2 regions of the Priestia sp. TGN 0903 genome follow, and region 2 is predicted to be linked to the other one. Evidence: predicted binding sites of a transcription regulator. Region 2 holds the regulator's gene; the other holds the start of a gene.
What was found. Region 2 encodes LexA, which represses DNA repair genes until DNA is damaged. Its sites were predicted from a motif close to CGAACATATGTTCG; they were not measured.
Positions count from the first base shown of each region.

Region 1 (8,504 bases), on a different contig from region 2:
TTTAGGTGTATGTCCTAATAGACGTAACATAACTACAATTTGTCCTTTATGATGTGATTCGTGAGTAATTGAATGGGTAAGCAATTGACGAGGTGTCTTTCTTACAAAACCACTGTTTGCTCTCCAAGCAAGTTCTTTTTCGATAGACTCATCAAATTTATCTGTGAATTGCTCCAATACTTTTTCTACATATCTATCAGCCTGTTGAAAATAATGCTGAATATCGTCTATTTTCATAGTATTAATTACTTCTTTTGTGAATAGTGGTGATGATGTTTCTGAAAGCACAAAAGAACCTAACCAAGCATGGTAGCAACCTGCCACATGAACTAGAGAATCTCTAATATTTTGAAAACCAAATGCAAACTCTTTCGTCAAGTCACCTTCACTCAATTCTCTACACTGCTCTAATAAAGTTTGTCGTGCTTGTTTTACCCATTCATATTCTAGCTTTTCCATAACAATCCCACCTCTCAGACATATAATGAAAAATTATTCTTTACTATACACTCTTTAGAATTATTATTACACCCATTTTTTCATTAATTAGTTAAGTAAATGATAAAGTACTTCGTGTATTAATGACAAATAGATCATTTTTCTACAAAGAATATAAAGTATACAACAAATATGGCCTAGTGACAGGATAGGAATGTTTTGTTTGAAAGGAATTTGTAACTTTTAAATAGAATGATTATGAAAATGGACAGATAATAAAATTTTACACATAAGGAGATAAAACTATGGAAAAAAACAACCTACTAAGAATGGACAATGTCAGCATCGTTGTAGAATCCCTTGATGACACAATTTCTTTCTTTAAGGAGATTGGCTTGAGTCTCGAAGGGCGGGCCACCGTCGAAGGTCAATGGGGTGGCCGCGTAACGGGATTGGGTTCTCAGCGTGTAGAGATTGCGATGATGGTCACCCCGGATGGTCACAGTCGGATTGAACTTTCGCGATTTCTCAGCCCACCTACTATATCAGATCACCGGAATGCTCCTGTAAACGCTCTCGGCTATCTACGCGTCATGTTCACTGTTGAAGACATTGACGAAATGGTGTCCAGACTTACTAGATATGGCGCTCAGCTCGTTGGCGAAGTGGTTCAGTACGAGGACTCGTATCGTCTCTGCTACATTCGTGGAGTAGAAGGACTTTTAATCGGTTTGGCAGAGCAACTCAGTAACAAATAAGTAAGTGACGTTTTATAAAAGTCTTTACTGAAATGTACGTTTAACCTATCTGAATCTTCAATAGATCGAGATTATTTTCAGGTTTTTTCAAACCTTTATTTTACTTTTTTGCCCCCTATATATACTTAATTATGGAATTTTTGTTTTAATATTCATAAAAAGGGTATTTGTTCTAAGAATCAACTAAAATAGGAGGAGATCAAATGAGAAGAGCGAAACAAGCTGTTGTAGCTTCTGCTGTAGGTTTAGCTATGTTAGCGACGCCATTAGCTCTACCGAATTTAGGAGGTTCTGCTGGCTCCGCAGAAGCTGCAGAAGTTGGAGGAGACGTAGCGATTGATCCAGTAGCCATAGGACAAGCGATTGCAGATGCGGCTAAAACTGCCGACAATCGAAGTGGTTTTGTTAAGGGAGCGATGGAAAAAGCTTTCTTTGAATCGGGTCAGCAGTATAATGTGATAGTAATGAATTTAAGTCAAGGTTATAATTCCGACCAGTTACAAGGTGTACAATATTTTGATACCGTAGATTATGATGGTATCACGTTCGGGGTCTGGATATTTGAAGAAGGAACGTTTATTAATGAAGGTGATGGAGGTTATGATAACTGGGCCTTTAGAGGTTGGTTTGAACGCACGGGGGACGATGAGAAAACGGTCAACTTCCATAGACCTTGATCTAATTAAACAGAACCCTATTTAATTAAATAGGGTTCTGTTTGTTTGCTATAAGAATTTTTCTGTTTAAAGAGATTGCAATAAAAAGTCTAGTATAGCGCTTTAGACAACAGTATCTCAATTAGAAATCTTGTTCCTTCCACAGTAGCCCAATTTTTTGTTTTCTCTGCAAAACCTTTTTCTAGATAACGTTCCGTTATTTTACGATCACTGTGGCCAAGCTCCTTTTGAATTAAGACAATATCAGCTCCCTGCTGGCTACTATAAATCGCATAAAATGACCAAAATAATGAAGTGAAATCAGTGAAATGGATGGGCTTGAAGCTGCCGGGAAAGGCATTTTAAGCTTTTATTAGCTTTCGTTTTCACTATCGCTATCGTTATCAATATCATTATCGTTGTCAGTATTACCATATTTAAAATCAATAATGTTTTTTCTAATTTCTTCTCTGATTTCAGGGTTTTCTTTTAAGAAAACCTTAGCGTTTTCTCGTCCCTGCCCTAAACGTTCCCCATTATAAGAAAACCAAGATCCAGACTTTTGAACAATATCTACTTCAGAACCAATATCTAAGATTTCTCCTTCTCTTGAGATACCTTCTCCATACATAATATCTACTTCAGCAATGCGGAAAGGAGGTGCCATCTTATTTTTGACTACTTTAATTCTTGTTTTGTTACCAACTATGTCATTTCCCAGTTTAAGTTGTTCAGCGCGGCGAACCTCAAGGCGAACGGAAGAATAGAATTTTAGCGCTCTTCCGCCTGGCGTTGTTTCAGGATTTCCAAACATAACGCCTACCTTCTCCCGGATTTGGTTGATGAAGATAGCAATGGTTTTAGACTTATTAATTGCTCCAGATAGTTTACGAAGGGCTTGAGACATCAAACGAGCTTGTAGACCTACGTGAGAATCTCCCATTTCTCCCTCAATTTCTTTTTGAGGAACTAATGCTGCTACTGAGTCAACAACAATAATATCTACAGCACCACTTCTAACTAATGCTTCAGCAATTTCAAGTGCCTGCTCACCAGTATCTGGTTGAGATAACAGTAACTCATCAATATCTACACCTAGTTTTCTTGCGTAAACTGGATCAAGTGCGTGTTCAGCATCAATAAAGGCAGCTCGACCTCCATTTTTTTGTACTTCTGCAATCGCATGTAAGGAAACTGTTGTTTTACCTGAGCTTTCGGGTCCGTACACTTCCATGATTCTTCCTTTTGGATAACCATTAATCCCAAGAGCGATATCTAAAGCTAATGAACCTGAGCTAGATGCCTCAACTTTTGTATGTGTGCCTTCCCCCATCTTAATAATTGATCCTGTACCGAATTGTTTTTCAATTTGTTTTAGAGCCATATCTAGTGCTGCTTGTTTATCATTCATAATTTAAAACCTCCGATTGTTAGTACGTTTACAGTAAACGACAATGTATGTGGATAAATAATAAGGATTGGCTCAAATGTTTTTGCTCCGTGCGAGAAAATTTTGTGTTTAACTGTCTTGGTTTATTCTGTTGTTCCTTTATTTATCTCTAAACCCTTAATATCGAACAAATGTTCCTGTTGTGTAATCATACAATAAACGCATCTAGTTGTAAAGGAGAAAGTTTTGTACAAACCAGCCAAAGAAATATCTTTTTTGTAAAAAGTAGGTTTATACCTTTAATACTTACAGTTATTGAAACTTCAATCTATAAAATAACCCTTATTATACGAACAAAGAATAATTCATTCTCTTATATACATTATGTTATGTACTTGGACTATCGAATAAGAAAAGGGATAAATTATAATAGATTTATTAGAGAAAATTTCCACCTAATAAATTCAAATGAAATTCGTCGTTAAAAATATGATACATTAAATACGAGACAAGATATGAAAGGAGTTTTTTTAATGAGTAACCATGAAGCACAAAATGAATTGCCACCAAAAACATGTACAATCGATCGACTTGTAACAATGCCGGATGATGTAAATAAAGTAATCAAAGGCAGCAAAACAGCAACTCGCCGAAATGGAAGATATGCTGATGTAGGAGAGATAATGGTTTTAGAAGATCAAAAATTTGTAGTGGAACGAGTTTATTCTCAATCACTAGGTGAATTAACCCATGAAAATGCTCGCCAGGAAGGCTATGCTACAGTAGAGGAATATAAACAATCTATTTTGTCTTATCATCCTGGGATGCCTTGGCTTCCGCAAATGAGGGTATGGGTGCATGAGTTCAGATTAGTTAACGATTGATAGGTAAAAGAAATGGATTTGTTGTACCGTATATTAGTATATATTCATGTTTCTAGTGTCATTTTATCGATTGGTCCTTTCTTTATTCTCTTGCCAATTGTTAAAAAATTACATAGTTCAAGAGAACAAGAAATGAATGCCTATTTGATCACATTTCAATCTGTTGTTAGGCTCGCAAAACATACGGGCCATGTTCTTGTTATCACAGGGATACTCCTCGTTATGTGTGGCCCATGGACGTGGACTACGCCGTGGATTATAATGACACTGATTTTCCTTTTTTGCTCCTTGTTCTTTCTGGCCCGTGCTTTTTCACCAACACTTCGAAAGTACAAGGAGGAAGGACAAAATGAAAAAGAACTGGCAACTAAACTAGAGCGATCTATTTGGATTTATATCATTCTATTAATGACTATGCTTTGGTTTATGGTCGGTAAGCCAACTTTTTGGTGACACCCATCCATTTGTCATCACTAAGAGTAAATAGTTAAACTGATTATTTTCATCAAATACTTTACGTTTTACTTAACATAACTCGTATTTTAGGTATGAAAAAAGATTTTTGCTTGTATATCAGATGCACATTTGGATTAAAAATAAAAAACCCCTATTAACCATATGTTAAAGGGGTTCTTACTTATTGTTTAAACTCCAAGTATGAAGTTCTTATAGAAGAATACACTAAATATCAATATGTTTCAAGTCAACCCGAGTAATTATCTACTTGTTGCTACTATTAATAGGTTGATCTATATGTTGGGTCTCAAATAGAGAGGTCTTAATGCCGATTAAAGACGCTACAATCGTTAGGATGCCTGCTGAAATAAAAATTAAAGAGACGCTAATATATTCAGCTGCAACACCTGCTAACATTCCACTAATCGGTAAAGCCAAAAAAGCTAACATACGAGTTGAACTAATTACTCTTCCCAATAAGGCTGATGGCACAATCTCTTGCCTAAGGGTAAACCAATTAATTGCTAATAATGTTACCGAACCGACAATTACAATTCTACAGACTATTAACAAAATAACTGCAGTGTTTGAAAAAGTAAGGATAGTTTGCCCTAAACCTATTATTACACCACAATAGATAATTATATTTCCCCGTGGTAATTTATTTAGTTTATTTGCAGCATAAATTGCTACAAATGACCCTAAGGTTTGTAGGGAAAATATTAAACCAATATACTGTGCCGATAAATGTAAATTATCTTTTAGATGAAACATAAATAAAGCTTCCATAGCACCATAACCCACATTGATTAAGAATATGAGAATAGTCCCTATCAAAATCTTTTTAGTATTTATAACGTATTTAACTCCTTCAGCTATTGAATTCATTATAGAACTATTAACTGGATTCTGGCTTTTATATTTCTTAGTTATTAAGCCAATGAATATTCCAGAAAGAAAATACGTAAAAAAATTAAAATATAATAAGTTATGAGTTCCAACCAAAGCAATTAAAATGCCTGCTATTGAAGGGCCTGCAAAGGTTGTAATTGTCTCTGATAACTTGAATAAAGAGTTACCCTGTATTAAATTTTCACCTTCTAAAATTTCTGGTATGACTGATTCAAAACTTGGATGATAAAATGCACTCACAGCTGATATTAAAAAAGCTACCACATATACAATCCATATATCTAACACGTTTATTGAAGCTGCAAGAGGTATGATAATAATTAAAATGGCTGATAAAATATCACCTATTAATAAAATGTATTTCTTACTTATACGATCAGCTAAGGCTCCGCCTAACAAACTAAACAATACTTGAGGCGTAATTTCTAAAACAAATGTTAATGCCATTAAACTTGGTGATTTAGTCAAATCATATACTAATAAAGGCAGTGCGATTTGAAAAAAAGACGTGCCCAACTTACTTGTTGTGGCACTTAAAAATAAGCATAAAAAATCTCTGTTCTTTAGTACTTCATAAGATTTCAACATTTACCCCCCCATCATAATTATTTACCTGCTGTTACAGGTGCGGAATGGCAAACTGGACAATCCTCTTTCTTATTCCACTCTGAAATAGGGTAAGTTTGATATGTAAGGAAATTTAATTCCATCATTTTCCCTAATGATGTTGGAGTTTGAATACCTGTTACCAACCCTAAAAATTCATTTACAATAGCACCAGCCAACATAGCTACATTAGGACTAATCGCAGCATTATTTCGTTGAAAACTTATCTGATGCATACTGTCAAGTTGCTTATTAACTATAACATCACTTTCAATTATGGTTTGTTTATGACACTCTACACACCCAGTTTTTCCTGGTAACATAGAATAAAATCTGCCCCTTGTGTTTAGGACTCCACCTGAAACTAACGGCTTTCCTAACTTCACTACTGCTTCATTTACCCAGTCCTGTATATGAAGGGTTGGTTTATCGGCTACACAAATTACATAATCACTACCTTCAATATGTGCCATTACATCTTCAGCACATTCTATACGCTTATTAGTAACGTTTAACTTAACATTAGGATTAAAACGCGATATTCTTTCCTTTGCTAATTCCGTTTTTAACTTATTAATATCTTTTTCAGAATATAACAACTGTCTATTAAAATTACTTAATTCCAAAGTATCAAAATCCAATGCATTAATGTTATGAAAACCTAATGCAGATAGATGATATAGTATTTGACTACCTAAACCTCCGATTCCGAGCAAAGCAACCTTTGTATTTATGATAGTTTCTTGCACATTGTACTTATTGTCCTCTAAAGACGTAAAAAGCGAAAAGTAATTAAGGTTTGCTTTGTATCTTTCGAGTTCATAATCTCCTATAGATTGAGGATTCAAAGAATTATCTTCTAAATATTTCTCTGTATCTAATGCCTTTATCCCTTCCAATACCTCATTTTCTTTTATGTTTGGATACTTTTCTTGGACTAAATGTATTATTTCTTCTATAGAATTTTTTCCGTTAATAAGAGAAATTAAATACTTAATACTTCCACTGGGATCTTCAATAACTCCTGCTACTCCATCTTCTTCACCAATATGGATTTCATCATTTATAAAAAATACAGGGATTGTCTCTTTGAACTTAGGTTTCATTTTCTACATTTCACTCCATTTCTCTTAATTATTGAAATAGGGAACTATCATATGATAGTTCCCTATATTTACAGACTTGAAGTTTAAACAATAAGTAAGTGGTTCACATAATGATAACGTTTTAGCCTGGAATACCGTTTAATACCGCAGCTTTATTAGTTGTTTTCTTAACTTTTACCTTCATAACTAACACCTCCATTTCTTAAAAGATATATTTATAATATTGCATTAAAAAGGCATTTTCAACAATTAAATCCAATTTTTATAATATTCAAACAAAAACAGGTAAATTATACTTTTTTTCGTTTATTTTAAACCGACAAATATTCCATTTATAATATTTTTTCTTGCATGTAAAACCAGCATAGATGAGTAATCCAGGTTTCCGCAGTTTTCCATTGAGTAGATATTTTTCTAACTTGTGATTCTGTTAATAATTCGTTATACTCATAAATCTCTCCTACTACTTTACGTATAATTAAATCTCCTGCGGGTAGAATGTCTTGACGTCCTATACCTCTCATTAGTATTGACTCTGCCGTCCATTTTCCTATACCTCTATGTTTCATTAAATAGCTACAACCCCCTTCACGATCTAATAAATATAAGCAACTTAAGTCTAGCTCTTCATCTATAATGGCTTTAGTTATTTCATGAATATATTCAGCTTTCCTTTGACTTAGCTTTAAGTCACGAAGTTGGTTTATATTTAACTTCATCACCTTGTGGGGGCATAAATCTGTATAATATTCACAGTTATTAATTATTATTTTAGCTCCTGTTTTTTCTAACAAACTCTTTTTAATCCTATGAGCAACTTTTGCACTAATTTGTTGACCGATGATTGCCCATATGATGGATTCGTAGACACTTCCTAATAAAACAGGTCTAAACCCTTCGTACATTTTTATTAATTTTCCTATCTTAGATTCATTAGCTATAGACTTTTGAGCTTTGTTTATATCTTGTTCCAGACAAAACATTGTGATAATTTTCTCCTTTACTAGTTGAACCTGATTATTCTTAACTTCTTCACCAATAACTTTAACTTCCAAGTACTTACTATCGATTCCTTCGTCCCTAACTAGTACTAGGTACGTTCTTCCCCCTATTATAAAAGCTCTACAATATGTGTTTTCAATAACCTTCTCGATTACAAAAGAGGGCGAGTTTTTTATGTACCTTAAAATTAAATCAAAATTATATATGCTTGGTTTATTAATTCTAATTATTTTTTGTCTCATAACTTCCTCCTAATTTTTAATAAATCTATATTAACAGGCTTTCTTAAAAAATTA
Region 1 is NZ_JBOZGL010000001.1:927,437-935,940, forward strand. Features, by position in the region: gene ACRPLY_RS04760 (DinB family protein) at 1-459, opposite strand, end outside; gene ACRPLY_RS04765 (VOC family protein) at 744-1,196, shown strand; gene ACRPLY_RS04770 (hypothetical protein) at 1,400-1,873, shown strand; gene recA (recombinase RecA) at 2,226-3,263, opposite strand; gene ACRPLY_RS04780 (ASCH domain-containing protein) at 3,776-4,126, shown strand; gene ACRPLY_RS04785 (hypothetical protein) at 4,139-4,579, shown strand; gene ACRPLY_RS04790 (MFS transporter) at 4,847-6,079, opposite strand; gene ACRPLY_RS04795 (HesA/MoeB/ThiF family protein) at 6,100-7,206, opposite strand; gene ACRPLY_RS04800 (DNA-3-methyladenine glycosylase family protein) at 7,539-8,450, opposite strand.
Region 1: recA (recombinase RecA) is a predicted target of LexA. The motif match lies at 3,427-3,440, and genes of this name have one in related genera.

Region 2 (8,504 bases):
CAACAATTAATGCTAGAACACCAACTAGAATATACATTCCCATGGTATTACTTCCTCCTTCATGTTGTCTAACTTACAGTGTACTAGACCATACGCTATTATACAATATTTCCGTTCCAATTTCCTTAAATAATTACACAAATTTTCTTGTTTTCACAGGCCTCAGCCAGCCGTATTCATCCGTTCCATAATTCACTGCTAAAAAACAAGGATCTAGCTTGCGTAATACTTCAAAAAAAGCTGTCTCAGCATCAACATTGCCATCTCCTTCAATTGTTATACAGCGATTCGTTAATTTTATAGATGCTCGACTTTTTTTATGAGGATATTCCAGCACAAACGTCTCTTGATGAGTAAAAAAATGAGGATAATGAGAAAACGCCTGAAGTAATTCTCGTTGAATAAATGAATTGGGCAGTTGGCGAGTAATGTAATGAACTTGTTTTTGTAAATGCGTTTCCTGCAAGTGACGTTTCATTTTATATTCAATCAGCAGCTGATAAATGAGCTTTTCTCTTCGAAAATAGGATGATGCAACTTCTTCCTCCATTAAATATACTTCATACGTTCTCACGATTCATCCTCCCTTTCGGCTCGTTCTTTTTTGTACCATTATACCGAATGGTGTACGCAATGCTTGTCTATCGATGAAAAAATTTCTTTGTTTTTTTGTCGAAAAAAAGAGCAGACCATAGGAGTCTGCTCTTTCTTGTGAAAAAGAATTATGCATTAAGCAAGCTTTTCACTTTTGCTACTACATTTTCAACTGTAAAACCAAATTCTTTCATGATTGTTTCACCAGGAGCAGATGCACCGAAGTGATTAATACCAAGAACTTGTCCCTCGTCTCCAACATAGCGTTCCCAGCCAAGTGTAGAAGCCATTTCAATACCTAAACGTTTTTTCACTGATTTAGGGATAACACTTTCTTTGTACTCAGCAGATTGCTCTTCGAAACGATCCCATGCAGGCATACTTACTACAGATACATCAATGCCTTCTGCAGCTAATGCTTTTTGTGCTTCTACTGCTAGGCTTACTTCAGAGCCTGTTGCAAGTATTAATGCATCCGCTTGGTCTTTACCAGCTTTAGATACAACGTACGCGCCTTTAGACACGCCTTCGTATGCATTTTCTTTTGTACCTTCAAGCGTTGGCAAGTTTTGACGAGTCAATACAAGCGCCGTTGGGCGGTCAGTTGATTCTAATGCTAAGCGCCATGCAGCAGCTGTTTCATTTGCATCTGCAGGACGAACCACTGAAAGACCTGGCATTGCACGAAGTGATGGCAATTGTTCAATTGGCTCATGTGTTGGGCCGTCTTCTCCAACTGCGATACTGTCATGTGTGAATACATATGTTACAGGAAGCTTCATTAAAGCTGCTAAGCGAATTGCTGGGCGAAGATAATCAGAGAATACAAAGAATGTTCCTCCGAATACTTTTACACCGCCGTGTAGAGCCATACCGTTTAATGCAGCTCCCATTGCAAATTCACGTACACCGAACCAAATATTACGTCCGCTGTAATCAGCTGCAGTGAAGTCTTCTGAACCTTTAATCATTGTTTTATTTGACCCAGCTAAGTCAGCTGAACCGCCGAAGAATTGAGGTACAGCTTGTGCTACTGCGTTTAATACTTCTCCAGAAGAAGCACGGCTAGCTAAGCTTGAACCCGTTTCGTATGCTGGAAGCGTTTCTTCCCAGCCTTCCGGTAACTTTCCTTCTACTGCTAGTTCAAATTGACGACCTAGTTCAGGATATTTTTCTTTATACTGTGCAAATACATCGTTCCATTCGTTTTCTTTCTTTTGGCCATCTTCAGCAATTGTAGCTTTGAAGTGAGCATACACTTCTTCTGGCACATAGAAATCTTCTTCAAATGTCCATGCATAAGCTTCTTTTGTTAATTTTGTTTCATCGGAACCTAATGGAGAACCGTGCACGCCAGAAGTACCCGCGTGGTTTGGAGAACCAAATCCGATTGTTGTTTTTACTTCAATTAGCGTTGGGCGTGTTAAATCGCCTTTTGCTTCTTCAATTGCGTTTGCAATCGCTGTCAAGTCATTGCCGTCTTCAACGCGAATTACTTGCCATCCGTAAGCCTTGAAACGATCTTCTACGTTCTCAGAGAACGAGCGATCTAAATCTCCGTCTAAAGAAATATCATTTGAATCGTATAAAACAACTAAGCGTCCTAATTTTAAGTGTGCCGCTAATGAAGCTGCTTCAGCAGATACACCTTCCATTAAGTCTCCGTCACCACAAATACCATACGTAAAGTGGTCTACAATTTCTAAACCTTCTTTGTTGTATGTTTCAGCTAAATGACGTTCTGCCATTGCTTTACCAACAGCCATTGCAATACCTTGTCCTAGTGGACCAGTTGTTGCATCAACACCTGCTGTATGACCGAACTCTGGATGACCTGGTGTTTTGCTTCCCCATTGACGGAAGTTTTTAAGGTCTTCAATTGATAAGTCATATCCAGCTAAATGAAGCAAGCTGTATAATAGTGCCGATCCGTGTCCTGCTGATAATACAAAGCGGTCACGGTTGAACCAGTTTGGATTCTTTGGATTGATGTTCATAAATTTTGTCCACAATGTATATGCCATTGGAGCAGCTCCCATTGGCATACCTGGGTGACCTGAATTTGCTTTCTCAATCGCATCGATTGATAAAGTACGAATTGTTGCAATCGAAAGATCTTCAATACGTTGTGTCATACTCTTCATTCCTTTCAAAACTATGTACATATGTTATCATACTAATGATTTGCTTATTTGTACAATACTTGAACCAAAAAAATTTCCACTTTTACAGTTTTTGTGTGCCTTATTAAAAATATACAAAAAACTAGAGGGAACTCTCCCTCTAGTTTTACTAGAACGTCTTAGTGAAGACGCTTCTTTTTGCTCTCTTTTAACTTCTTAGGCGTAACATCTTTACCTTCCTCGTCCACAACTTTAATCGTATGAAGGTGGTTTGTCATAGATTGTCGGAAAACTTTTAAATATTCCTGACGTAGCTCTTGCTGTTCTTTCGCTTCAGATTCTGTCAGACCTTCAGCCTTTGCCTTTTTTGAAAGAGCATTAATACGAGCAAGTTTATCTTTTGATAGCATATAAAACCTATCTCCTTATAATCAATAATTAAAATTACCGAACCGTTCCGGCAACATGTAGTCATCTTACTAAATCTCTTTCGTTTTATCAAGAGATTGAGCACTCTCTTGATACTCTTGATAGCGACGATGTACCGTTGCTTTTGAAATATTATAACCAAAACCTTTTAGCGTAACTGAAATTTCAGCAAAGGTTAAGCCGTTATGACGAAGGCGGACAATTTCTTCAATCGGCGCTTCTTTTTTTTCTCTTCCTGAGTTAACTCCTTGATTTTTTAAATTTTGCTGCGGACGATAACCGTTTTCTACGGCTCTTTTCATTCCTCTTTTAATTTTAGCGTTATGTAATTTCCGCTGATGCTCTTCCACTAAGCTAATAATATCTAACACCATCGAATCAGATTCTGAAAGCTGAAGCTGACCTTGATGACTAATCGTATAGATCGTAGCATTTTCTTTATGAAAAGCATGAAGAAGCGCAATTCGGGCATTTCCTCTGCCTAATCGCGTTTCGTCTTGAATGAGCAGCACAGATATTTTTTCTTCTTTCATTGTATGAAGAACATCCAATATACCCTCTCTGTCTACGTCATATCCGCTTGCTTTTTCCATTACGACTTTTTTTACGTTTAGATGGTGAAGATCAGCAAGCTTTTTTAATTCTTCTTGCTGGCGCTGTAAAGATGTTTCTTGGGTTTTTTTATCCGTACTTACACGGCAATAAATAATGGCGTCCACTTTTATCACGACCTTTTCGGCTTCTAACAATATTCAGGAACGGCCGTTACACACTACTGTTCAATTGCCACTTGATTATGTAACTCTTTTTTTAAAACAGGAATATATAATTTATCTCCAGGAGATAAAGACTGGGCAGTGTCTGAGTTTAGATCATTGACGTCTTCAACCCATTTGACAAATTCATTGGTGGTCAAATGATGGTGATTATGATACTTGTTGGACAAGTCCCAAAGCGTATCTCCTTTTGTAATAGTAACCGTTGAATATTTGTCTAAATCTACTTTATCCGCTCCTAAAACCAGCGTCAATACATATGTAAGTGCAGCGATAACTGCAAAAAAAATAGCGTAATGTTTCATAGAATGTAAGAATTGGTGCATATTATGATCCCCCTATCAGAATATATGTTCTTATTTTATTGAGAACATTTGTTTCTGTCAATGGAATTCTTCGAACTTATGTTTGTATATTGACACATCACGTGGTATAATTCACCTAAAGAATAGCTAAAATCGAGGTGAAAAATATGAAGCTATCAAAACGTCAACAAGACATACTAGATTTTATTAAGCACGAAGTAAAATTAAAAGGTTATCCGCCTTCTGTTCGTGAGATTGGGGAAGCGGTGGGATTAGCCTCTAGCTCCACTGTACACGGGCATTTAGCTCGTTTAGAAAGTAAAGGGTTAATTCGCAGAGATCCAACAAAACCAAGAGCAATCGAAGTTCTTCAACTAGACGAAGTAAACATCCCTAAAAGCAATGTCATTAATGTTCCTGTTATCGGTAAAGTAACAGCGGGTCTTCCTATAACAGCCGTTGAAAATGTGGAAGAATATTTCCCTCTTCCAGATAAATTCGTTTCTCCAGATGATCATGTATTTATGCTTGAAATTATGGGAGAAAGTATGATTGAAGCAGGTATTCTAGATGGCGATATGGTAATCGTACGTCAGCAGCAAACTGCTAATAACGGAGATATTGTGGTCGCTATGACCGAGGACAACGAAGCAACGGTAAAACGTTTCTTTAAAGAAGAAAATTTCGTTCGTTTACAGCCTGAAAATTCAACGATGGCGCCTATTATTCTTCGCCACGTAACGATTTTAGGAAAAGTCACTGGTGTATATCGCACGATTCACTAATCACACACTGTATGTAAAACCAACTAATCATGATGTTAGTTGGTTTTTTACGTTTGTTTTCTAAAAAAATTGGCATATTATAAATGATACGTCGAATCATTACAGGCAGGTAGAGCGGTTTTTATAAAGCCTGTTTTACCTTTTACTTTCTGTCTGCATTTTTTCGACTCTCAAAAAAAATACAACCGACTATAAGAAGGATGTAGTTTATGACCAATACACCAAGGAAAACAGAACCATTTCAAACTATTATGCCTACCAAAGCAATGAACATGTTTCTTTTTCCTTTTTCCTTTGATCGAAAAAATAAAGAGCAGCTTGTTCATGCACTAGAAGCAAATATGTTTGAGTTTTTTTCCATTCAAAACAAACATGTAGAAAAAGAATACTACGGAGAACAGTATTACGTATCTCATGATAGCTTGGATCAATATTTTCTTCCTTACATTGAATGTATTCTATTTCCTGATTCGTGCGAAAAAGAAGGCTTGCTTCGATTTTCAAAAAAAATAGACCATACCGTTACGCTACAAACTTCCTCCACCACCGTGTCTAGCAACGTGCTGTCTGTGGATGTTTTTTTATGTCCTTTTGAAATTGGCGTCATGACCATTCGCACTGAGATGAGTCATAATCATTACACCTATGATGACATTTTAGAATTCATGAATCATTTTCGTGTATTAGAACCGAAGCTTGCTGAAGAGCATGGATCCACCATTACCTATGAACATCATCGCTATAGCAAAGTACAGGATTATATTTTTTCACAGCTCGCGCCATTTTTGAACGAACACATCAAAAAAGAAGCGACGCGTGAACAGCACGTCGGGAGTCTTCCTTATTTTATCGATGAACGGATGTTTGTATTAAGTTATGTAACGGTAAATCAAGAGCAAGAGATTAACTCCACAACTTTATTTCGTACTGGGCAGCTAAATAGCTATACGCCTGACGGGAAACCGTTTATCTCTGCACACAACCATGAGTATATTAAAACGTATAATACCAAACACGTGTATTCCAGATGGGCTCCTGAAACCTATTACGTTATAACAGACCATGTGTTTTCGTGTATTTCTAAATCGACAGACTCTAAAACGGATCAGCTTTTGATGAATCATCTATTTGGCCAACATTACTATAATTTATTTTTGCATTTTTTCTATAAAATCGTGTTGCTAAAACTATCCTATGAGTATTCTCAGCTCACGTTTCATAAAAATTCAGAGGGCATCGAGCGACTAATTCGCTCTATTACTGTATTTTCAGGTAAATATTTATTTTTAGAAATTAGCTCTCGCACGGAAGGTCAAGAGTTTTCTGAGCTCTTTAAAAAAATCTTCCACATCAATTCTCTTTATCAAGAAGTCAAAGAAACCCTTGGTACTTTGTATCAAAATCAAGAGAAAATCGCGGCCAAGCGTCACAATTACTTATTATTAATTTTAACGATTTATACCGTTCTTTCCGGTATTTACGGAATGAATTTAGTTATTAGCAAGCTAAAGGGAAACATCAATTGGGATAGTATGAAGCAGTTTTCTATCTTTGAATATATCGCTTTAATAGTAGCTTTATCAGGAATTCTGATCAGCATTAGTCTCGGAGTGAGTTCCCTATGGAATTTATTAAAAGATCGATTTAAAACATAAAAGCTGTTCGCATCAGAAAATACATTATAAAAAAGAAGAGATTGAGACATAACTAAACCAAGCAAGTCTAAAGGGAAACAAATGAAATAAATAAGCTAGCAGGGATTGCTTGTGACATCGCAGTTGATTTCCGTGCAAGACTTCGCTTTCCGCGGGCGGCCGGTGAGCCTCCTCGTCGCTTGCGCTCCTGCGGGGTCTCACCCCTTCCGCTTTTCCCGCAGGAGTCTTCGTCTTGCCCTCCAATCAACTGCTGGAAAGAACTAAACAAATGAAACCTACGTGCACCATAAAAAACGAACCACTAATCAAACATGATGATTAATGGTTCGTTTTTCGCTTCGACTAAAATCCTTTTTTCCCAACCTCTTTTATCTATTACTAAATCACTGCCTACTCCACTGAACCTTTTATTACACGTTGTGCCGCTGTTGTAATTTCAGAACAATCTAACATTATACTCTATAAGAAAAATATATACAAAATAATAAAATATGGTATCATAGGGTAGGAATTTTGTACCTTATCTTTGAAATAATTTGCAGGAGGTAATATGCTTAACTCATTTTTATCCAAAAGCCTGATTCTTTTATGTGTCATGATTCTTACATGGTCTCTATGGGGCAGTTATAGTGCGATGACAAATTCATTGGACTTAAAAGGCTTGGCTTTAAGTAATTCATTTATTATTGAAGGAATATGTATCACTTTCCTTGTCATTTTTCTAATAGCTATTGCAAGTAGATACATGAACAAAACTGTTTTTTTTATTTCACTGATTGTTTTGACCTTAGGTGTTCGATTAGCATGGATGCTTTCTGTTCAAACACCTGTAAAATCTGACTTTCTTGTCATGTTAGATGCCGCACGTAATATCGCAAAAGGAAATTATGAATTTAACCAAAGCGTTTATTTCACTACATGGGTATATCAGCTAGGCTTTTCATTCTATGAATCTATTGTTATTCGCTGTTTTGGAGATAGCATTTTTACATTAAAATTGTTAAATATTTTTTATTCTACTGGAACCGTTATTTTTATTTATCTAATTGGCGCTAAAGTATTTAACGAACTTGCTGGGAGAATGGCAGCTTTCCTATATGCGTTCTACATTCCGAACATTCTCTACAGCTCAGTGTTAACCAATCAGCATTTAGCTACTTTTTTATTTTATGCAGCTTTTTACCTTATTATAAAAAGATTTGCTCATAACAAGTTTAGCTGGCTTTATATTGGTCTTCTATTGTCGTTAGGAAATTTAATGCGCCCTCTGGGACCCATTATTATCGTTGCTGTTTTCATTTATTTCATCTTGCAAATTCTTCAACCTTACATTAAAGCGAAGGATGCTGCTGAGTTAAAAACTCGTCGAAAGAAAATAGGAAAAAACCTCGTAGGCGTACTGGCTACTTTTTTTATTGCAAATGCGCTGATCAACTACTCTTTTGTAGCGAGCGGTATTTCTAAATATCCTTTAAGTAACAGAGATCCTTTATGGAAATTCGTTATTGGCTTTAATTATGAAACAAGCGGTTCTTATTCTTCAGAGGATGCTAGTCGTTTTATGGGTATGCCAATTGGAGAAAAACGAGCTGAAGCAGAAAAAGAAGTAATTAAAGAGCGAGTAGCAGATAAAGAGCAACTTTTAGATCTCTTTCACATTAAATTCCTGAATATGTGGGGAGGAACGGATGCATCTACATTTTGGAGTATTTCATTAACTCCTCAAGAAGATGTACCTTTTAATAAAGAGAAATTAATTAGTGCTGCTCAAAGTTATGAAAGAATCATTTACGTTTCAACTACTATTCTTTCCATTATTGGACTTATATGTTTATTC
Region 2 is NZ_JBOZGL010000002.1:239,267-247,770, reverse strand. Features, by position in the region: gene ACRPLY_RS07625 (YneF family protein) at 1-43, opposite strand, end outside; gene sirA (sporulation inhibitor of replication protein SirA) at 134-574, opposite strand; gene tkt (transketolase) at 723-2,729, opposite strand; gene ACRPLY_RS07610 (DUF896 domain-containing protein) at 2,897-3,127, opposite strand; gene ACRPLY_RS07605 (YneB family resolvase-like protein) at 3,197-3,865, opposite strand; gene yneA (cell division suppressor protein YneA) at 3,919-4,248, opposite strand; gene lexA (transcriptional repressor LexA) at 4,395-5,012, shown strand; gene ACRPLY_RS07590 (hypothetical protein) at 5,222-6,667, shown strand; gene ACRPLY_RS07585 (hypothetical protein) at 6,735-6,935, opposite strand; gene ACRPLY_RS07580 (ArnT family glycosyltransferase) at 7,218-8,504, shown strand, end outside.